Regions from separate parts of the Priestia aryabhattai genome, predicted to be linked through region 2. Evidence: riboswitches for the same ligand, from Rfam matches in the RefSeq annotation. Region 2 holds a riboswitch; the other holds the start of a gene.
The links. A riboswitch is a leader RNA that binds a small molecule or an ion and turns the genes downstream of it on or off. The one in region 2 is predicted to bind FMN.
Positions count from the first base shown of each region.

Region 1: another riboswitch for FMN. It lies ahead of ribE (riboflavin synthase); the one in region 2 lies ahead of M3225_RS03865 (ECF transporter S component).

Region 1 is NZ_JAMBOQ010000003.1:542,856-547,076, reverse strand. Features, by position in the region: gene ribH (6,7-dimethyl-8-ribityllumazine synthase) at 76-546, opposite strand; gene M3225_RS15850 (bifunctional 3,4-dihydroxy-2-butanone-4-phosphate synthase/GTP cyclohydrolase II) at 638-1,831, opposite strand; gene ribE (riboflavin synthase) at 1,848-2,507, opposite strand; FMN riboswitch at 2,785-2,935, opposite strand; gene M3225_RS15840 (YkvI family membrane protein) at 3,043-4,077, opposite strand.
Region 2 is NZ_JAMBOQ010000001.1:751,734-755,954, forward strand. Features, by position in the region: gene M3225_RS03855 (helix-turn-helix domain-containing protein) at 22-1,071, opposite strand; gene M3225_RS03860 (ferredoxin) at 1,329-1,577, shown strand; gene M3225_RS03865 (ECF transporter S component) at 1,657-2,232, opposite strand; FMN riboswitch at 2,387-2,529, opposite strand; gene serA (phosphoglycerate dehydrogenase) at 2,829-4,221, shown strand, end outside.

The sequences.
Region 1 (4,221 bases), on a different contig from region 2:
ATTCAAAAAAACCTTGACTAACAAATAGTCAAGGTTTTTAGATGCTCTCGCTTTTAAAAGCGGGAGAGGTATCAATTATCCTTCAATCATTTTTGAAAGGTTAGCCATTTCGATAGCTGATGCTGCAGCTTCCCATCCTTTATTTCCTGCTTTTGTTCCTGCACGTTCAATTGCTTGCTCAATTGTTTCAGTTGTTAATACACCAAAGATAATTGGTACGCCTGTTTGTAAGCTTTGAGATGCAACGCCTTTTGCTACTTCATTACATACAAAATCAAAGTGGGGAGTAGCTCCTCGAATAACCGTTCCTAGTGTAATAACTGCATCATATTTTTTAGATTCAGCTAATTTTTTAGCGATTAATGGAATTTCATAAGCACCCGGCACCCAAGCCACGTCTACATCTTCATCAGCTACACCGTGACGTTTGAGCGCATCTTCTGCTCCACTAAGTAAACGACCTGTAATAAATTCATTAAAACGTCCTACCACAATTCCGATTTTTAATCCTGTGCCAACTAAATTTCCTTCATATAAATGATTCATCTTTTGTTCCTCCTGCTAGTATTAATATATAGTTATTTACATTTCTTTTCATGAATTAGCTTTATTTGTTATAACGAAAAAAAGTGTAAAATTATAAATGTAATAAATGACCTAATTTTTTAGCTTTTGTATCTAAGTATTTTTTATTGGCATCCACTGCCGGCATTTGAAGAGGCACTCGCTCTACCACTTCAAGGTCGTATCCTTTTAGCCCAGTAATTTTACGAGGATTATTCGTTAAAAGCTTCATTTGTTTGACTCCAAGATCTTTCAAGATTTGAGCTCCGATTCCATACTCTCGTAAATCCGCAGCAAACCCAAGTTTTTCATTCGCTTCTACGGTATCGTATCCTTCTTCCTGCAGCTTATATGCTCTTAGCTTATTTAATAAGCCAATGCCTCTGCCCTCTTGACGCATATACAGCAGAATGCCACGTCCTTCTTCTTCAATTTGTGTAAGAGCTGCGTGAAGCTGAGGACCGCAGTCACAGCGCTCAGAACCAAACACATCTCCAGTCAAACACTCAGAGTGAACGCGAACTAGAACGGGGCTATTATGATCAATATCACCTTTAATAAGAGCCACATGTTCTTTATTATCAAGTTTATTTGTATATCCTACAGCCTTAAAATCACCAAATGCCGTAGGTAAGCTCACTTCTACTTCACGGCTAATAAGCTGGTCATGTTTGCGGCGGTAGGCAATCAAATCTTTTATTGTAATCATTTTTAAATCAAATTGCTCTGCAATCTTTGTTAAATCCGGTACGCGTGCCATTGTTCCATCTTCATTCATGATTTCACAAATAACACCCGCAGGTTTCCCTCCTGCTAATACTGCTAAATCAACAGCGGCCTCTGTATGACCCGCACGCTGCAGAACGCCTCCGTCTTTTGCAATCAATGGAAAAATGTGTCCTGGGCGTTGAAAATCACTTGCTACCGTTACGTCATTTACAAGAGCCATAACGGTAGCAGAACGTTCGTATGCACTGATACCTGTTGTACTTGAAATATGATCAATACTTACTGTAAATGCTGTTCCATGTACATCCGTATTGTTTGCTACCATCGGGTGAAGATTCAATTTATGCGCAATGTCTTCATTAACAGGTGTACAAATTAATCCTCTTCCATGAGTAGCCATAAAGTTAATAACCTCAGGCGTCGTTTTTTCGGCTAATGCAATAAAATCTCCTTCATTTTCTCGATCTTCATCATCGCATACAATAACCACTTTTCCCTTTTTTAACTCTTCAATGGCTTCTTCTACTTTATGAAACATCTCTTTCACCTCACTGTTAATTTGTAAAACCATGCTGCTGCAATAAATCCTTCATATTACCTGAACGATTCGATGCGCCAGGAGTTGACTTATTAGTCATCATCTGATGCATATATTTAGCTAACATATCGCATTCAATATTCACCTTGTCTCCTCGCTGTTTGTCTCCCACGACTGTATGAAGCACCGTATGAGGAATAAGAGAAATAGTAAATGATTGGTTGCTGACATCAAAAATAGTAAGACTTGTTCCGTCTACTGAAACAGATCCTTTTAACATCATAAATTCACGAAGTTCAGGATCGACTTGAATTTCATAATAAAAGGCATTTCCTTTACGTGTTTTGCTTACAATTGTTCCAATCCCATCAACGTGTCCGCTAACGAAATGCCCTCCAAACCGGCCGTTTGCAGCCATCGCCCGTTCTAAGTTAACACGTGATCCAACGGTTAGAAGCTGAAGGGTACTTGCTTTAATTGTCTCCGGCATGACATCGACCGTAAATTCATTTTGAGAGTAAGCCGTTACGGTTAAACAAACGCCGTTAACTGAAATACTGTCCCCTAAGTTCACATCTTCTAACACGGTCTTCGCATCAATCGTAAGAACAATTGCTTCTGTGGCCTTTTGAATACGTTTTATTTTTCCAATTTCTTCAATAATACCTGTGAACATTTTCTTCACCTGCTTTGGCTCTATTCCAACTTTTTATGCCGTTTTGAAATAGCAGCTGCTTTTTTTTCATATTTATCTTTCCCCCAACCACTAAAAATAAAAAAGCCCCTTGAACAAATGTCCAAGGGGTCGGCTGAGCTGAATCAGTTTTATCTATGCAAAATTCCGCTAATTGTATACGAAATAAACAGTCGTATGTAGTGTATGAAAACAAGGGTATCCTTAAAAAGGCAAACCTGTCCCTCATTAATACAACACAAAAAAACAACTGTGCTTCCTGATCCTTCTCCCATCCAGACTTTTACTGTCGGCTCTAGATTTTAACTAGATCCACCGCTAACATACATCGTATGAAAACGGGTCACGGGCTTAAAAGCATACGCTTTATCACCGCCGGTTGGGACTTACACCCGACCCCGAAGGATAATATATTCGACTGCTATAGTCTTATTTGTTTTACATTATAGCAAAGTAAAATCGACTTGTCACATCATTTAACTTCGTTTTTTCACATCTGCTCTTTAAAATCCAACTATTAGCTTATTTTTTCTTTTTTAATACATAACATCCATACAAAAGCTAGTCCAATATAGCCAAATATCGGATACAAAAACTCAAGAAGTTGGGCATATCCGAATTGCCCAATAATAAAGCAAGCCAAGATAATAAACACAAAAGCTTGTTTATCATTCAGGGGAAGAAATGACTGAAGCTGCTTAGCGATTCCAAATACATTTCCAATCAATGTAGTAAAAATCTCACCTAACACAACTACAGTAAATAAAACATTCACCCAAGCTGAGATATTCTTAACAACGGCACTCATAGGAATATCGAGTTGAAATGAATAAGGCAAATTGGAAAGTGCAAGATGAGTAGAAACAAGCATAAACGTAAGTACACATCCTCCTATTACGGCCCCTTTTTTAATCACGCTCCTATCCTTTACGGAGCTTCCTAATGGAACCAAAACGGCCTGAGCCAAAGCAAGATTTAGGGAAATATATAAAAAGGGACTAACCGCCCACTTCCACTGTGTCACGAGCGTTAAATCTGGCTTCGTTTGAATCAGTGAGAAATAGCTGATATTTGGCACAAAGATGATAAAAGCAAATGAAAGCATCATCGGCACAACAAGAGAATTAACCATTAAAATACCGTTAATCCCTCTTGCGATAAATACATAAGTTAAAACAATTGTAAAAATCATTCCAACAGGAGGCCACAGCCCGAACTGCTCTTTTCCTATTGCCCCCGTACTCGCTAGCATGACTGAAGTTACTCCAAATAAAATGACAATCATTACACCGTTTACCACTTTTCCAAGCACATCACCAAATAAATATGTATTAAGCTGCTGATAAGAAGAAGCCCCAATTGAGTGCGAAAGCAGCATCATTTTCGAACCAAGCCAAATAAAAAACAAGCCGCTGACTAAAATTCCGACCATTCCAAGTTCCCCGTATTGTGTAAAAAATTGCACGATTTCCTTGCCTGTTGCAAAACCGGCTCCTACAACGGTGCCTACATACGTAGCAGCAACCTGCAGTGTGAGTTTCCACCTTTTCATGCCCATCACCCTTCTACCCTTCATAGTTCACTATATGTAGAAACTATAAAAAAAAGACGAGCCTTTTTACGTGTGAATTTACACATATCCTAGCGCTTTTCCCTTTTCGTTTATTTTTTATTTCGCATTTTCTTTTTGTTTTTC
Region 2 (4,221 bases):
CAAACACCACTTTTTTTAGTATCAGGTAAAATGTTTTGCTAATACGAGACGAATCTGAAAATAGGTGACGTCGTCTTTTACTTCTTCCTTTATCACCTTTAATTTATTTGTATGCAAACCTTCAAAAGCCGAGATAATTTCTTCCTGCTGCCTAGGCGATACGTATGCATCGATTGAAAAAGATGGAACAAACAGAGCTAATTCTGCAATATGATCTTCAATTGTACTTTCTTTTAAACGCCTTATATAAGCAATTTCTTCAAGCGTCTTGCCTTTTTGAAGCCAGCTATACGTTTTTAACGTCGAGCTCGTCAAAGGCAATTCTAAATATAGATCATGTAAAAAAGAAGAAAGCACATGAAAGCTTTCATTATTTTTACTCACTTTTTCAATGATATAGTGAATAACCCCTAAAAGTTGAATATGAACATAATGCTCATCGAGTTCATATTGATATGCTAACTGATTTTTTGTAAAGCCTACTCTTTGGTATCCAGTCAGTTGCAAAACAAAAAGAGACGCATCCCGCTCCGTACAACCTTTCAAGCACGTTCGGAGCTCTTTGAATAGCTCGGCGGCTAACTCTTGACGCGTTTGCTTTTGAGACATAATATACGTTTTGACCCATTGAATGACCTCAGGATTTTTGGAAATGGGTAAAAACCCTTTTTGAAAATACTGTAGGTTTGATAAGGTCTGAATGAACAAAGTGATTCTTGCTAAAAATAATTGAGTACTGCTTGCGAATTTCCATCCGTCCAAAGCTGGATGAAAAGGCCGAGCCGTCAGTTCATCTTCAAGCCGTGCTCTTCCCTTATCTGTCATCATATACTTTTGATTTTCAGTTTCTTCAATATACTGCTGTTCTTTTAAATATGCAACGCAGGTTTCAAAAGACCGTTTATCTAAGTAAAGAAATGACTGAAAAAGAAAAGAAATCCCAAAAATTTTCCCGTCTTGAATGGTTTGAGCTGACTTTTTACCTGTTAATAAATGATAAATACCATAGGCGGTTCGCTCACCTTTTAACTGTTTTATACAAAATAAAATGCTAACTTGAATATAATTCAAAGGTGTCAACTTCCTTTCTCATTCATTGTACCAAAAGTGACCAATAGCATGTGAGATAAAGGCTTTTTAGCTTTTTCCTTTATGTATCAAAACGTTTGGATAAGTGAAGAAGCCTTGATTTGATAAGCATTCTCAGTGACTTTTCTATTGAAAAGTTTTATAAATCATTTTACAATGAATAAGGAGAAATTTCACTCTTGATTCGCGAAGAGATTATATAATGAGAAATTTTCGAACACTTTACAGGAGGTCTTGTTATGCCAAAATATACAATTGTTGATAAAGATACTTGCATCGCATGCGGCGCTTGCGGAGCAGCAGCACCAGACATTTATGATTATGATGATGAAGGTATTGCATTCGTAACATTAGATGATAACCAAGGTGTAGTAGAAATTCCAGAAGATCTAGAAGATGATATGATGGATGCAATGGAAGGCTGCCCTACGGATTCAATTCGCGTAGCGGATGAAAAATTCGAAGGCGATGCTAATAAATTCGAATAAGTAATAAGCAAACCTGTAGTAGTACATGCTGCAGGTTTTTTTATATATAAAAATCGCTCTCCTTGGGAGAGCGATTGAATTAAACAGCAACGCGACGCGTGATCCATTGCTTCATTTTTGAAAACAATAAGACAAAAATAACCCCTGTTGCTGCTCCTTTTATTAAGTTAAACGGCAAAATACCTGCAACAATATATTGACGTGCTTGCTCACTAGACATTTCTGGCGATTGTAAGAAGATCGTATACGCAGGTAAAAAGACATAATAATTTAAGACAGCCATGAGCACCGTCATTACAACCGTACCCGTAACCAAACCTATTGTTACGCCTTTAGCTGTTTTAAATCGACGGAACATGTATGACACAGGAAGAACGAACAGTAAACCAGCCACAAAGTTTGCCACTTGACCAACTGGAACCCCTGTAGCACTTCCTTGAATTAAATAATTCAATAAATTTTTTATTCCTTCTACTATAACAGCAGCCATAGGTCCAAATACAAGTGCTGCTACTAGTGCAGGAATTTCGCTAAAATCAATTGTTAAAAACGGAGGTAATCCAGGAATTGGAAAGTTAATCATCATTAAAATATAAGCAATACTACTTAACATTCCTAGTATAACCAGCTTTTGAGTTTTCTTACTTTGTTGCATCTTTCCTCTCTCCTTCTTTGTGATCCACTCTTCAAAGAAGAAAGGTTCAACTTTATATCCCCACGCAAAAACCTCCCAACAAATGATTCGTTGAGAGGAGATATGGCAGGCATATTTAATAAACGTTCATCACATTAGGTTTTGAACGCTGAACCTCCACCTTCTCCCATCCAGACTGTACTGTCGGCTTTGGAATTTCACCAAATCTGCTCCTATGTATTACATATAAGCTCGCGGGCTCAAAACAATTTGTTTTTTACCGCCGGTCGGGAATTTCACCCTGCCCCGAAGATAGACCAATATTTAATTATGAATTTATTATATGTTATCTCGAATTAAAAGTAAATAAAGAAGTTTTTTAATTCCTATTAAATTGATGTATTTTATAAACTTCACTTTTATTGTTATATGTAAAATTAAGAAATAAGTGCATAACTAACGCCATCATGACATATTTATAGTTTCAATTTTACGTTTATGATTGTGCATTTGATAACTAATTGTAAAGTTTGAAAAATATAATTGACAGAATTTTTTTAACATGTTAAATTATCAAATATTTGATGATAGTAAAATCTAAGGGAGATGTTCACGTCATGTATAATGTGTTAGTAGCTGATTCAATTAGCAATGAAGGTCTTGCTCCACTACTCGAAGCTCCTCAGGTGAATCTTACGCGAAAAAAAGTTGAAGAAGTTGAGAATGATTTGCATACGTACGATGCGCTTTTAGTACGGAGTGCTACGACGGTTACAGAAGATTTGCTGGCAAAAATGCCGAATTTAAAAATTGTTGCTCGCGCTGGAGTAGGTGTCGATAATATTGATATTGAAGCCTCAACCAAACGAGGGGTTGTCGTTATTAACGCGCCGAACGGAAATACCATTTCAACGGCGGAACATACATTTGCTATGATGGCTAGCTTGTTTCGGCATATCCCTCAAGGAAATGCGTCAGTTAAAGCGCGCGAATGGAACCGCTCAGCATTTGTTGGAACAGAGCTTAATCGCAAACACCTGGGCATTATCGGATTTGGACGAATTGGCTCTGAGCTTGCCAAACGTGCAAAAGCCTTCAATATGAACGTTCACGTTTACGATCCTTTTTTAACCTCTTCCCGAGCTGAAAAGCTAGGCGTAGAACTATTATCCCTGGATGAATTACTAGCAGCAGCGGATGTAATTACCGTGCACACTCCGCTTACTAAAGAAACAAAAGGATTGCTCAATCATGACACATTAGCTAAAACAAAAAAGGGGGTGTTTTTATTAAACTGCGCACGCGGCGGGATCATTGATGAAAAAGCCTTAGTTCATTATTTAGAAATTGGCCATGTTCAAGGTGCAGCTATTGACGTATTTGAAGTTGAACCGCCGCTTGATAACCCTTTGTTACATTTTGATCAAGTTATTACAACTCCCCATTTGGGCGCTTCTACAAAAGAAGCCCAGCTTAATGTTGCTGAAGACGTGGCACATGACGTTCTGCGTTTTCTAGAAGGTAATCCTGTAAGTTCATCCATTAATTTGCCAACGCTTTCTAAAGAAATTTTTGAAAAAATTCAGCCGTTTACGAGCCTTACCAAACAAATGGGAGCTATTTTATCTCAATGCATGCGAGAACCTGTTCAGCATATCTCTATCTCCTACGGAGGTACAGTGACGGATTTGGAAACCACTTATATTACACGGAGCTTGTTATCAGGCTTTTTAACTCACCGTATTGACTCACCTGTTAATGAAGTCAATGCTTCTATGATTGCCAAAGAACGAGGAATTACATTTGGTGAAAAAACATCAGAAGATACGCAAGGATATTCCAATATGATTGACGTTACAGTAACAGGCGAACAGCGTACATTTACCATTACGGGCACCTATATAGCAGGATATGGACCTCGAATTGTTAATATTGATTCATTTGATATTGATTTTTATCCAGAAGGTCATCTTCTTTATATCCGCCACAGTGATCAGCCCGGAGTTATTG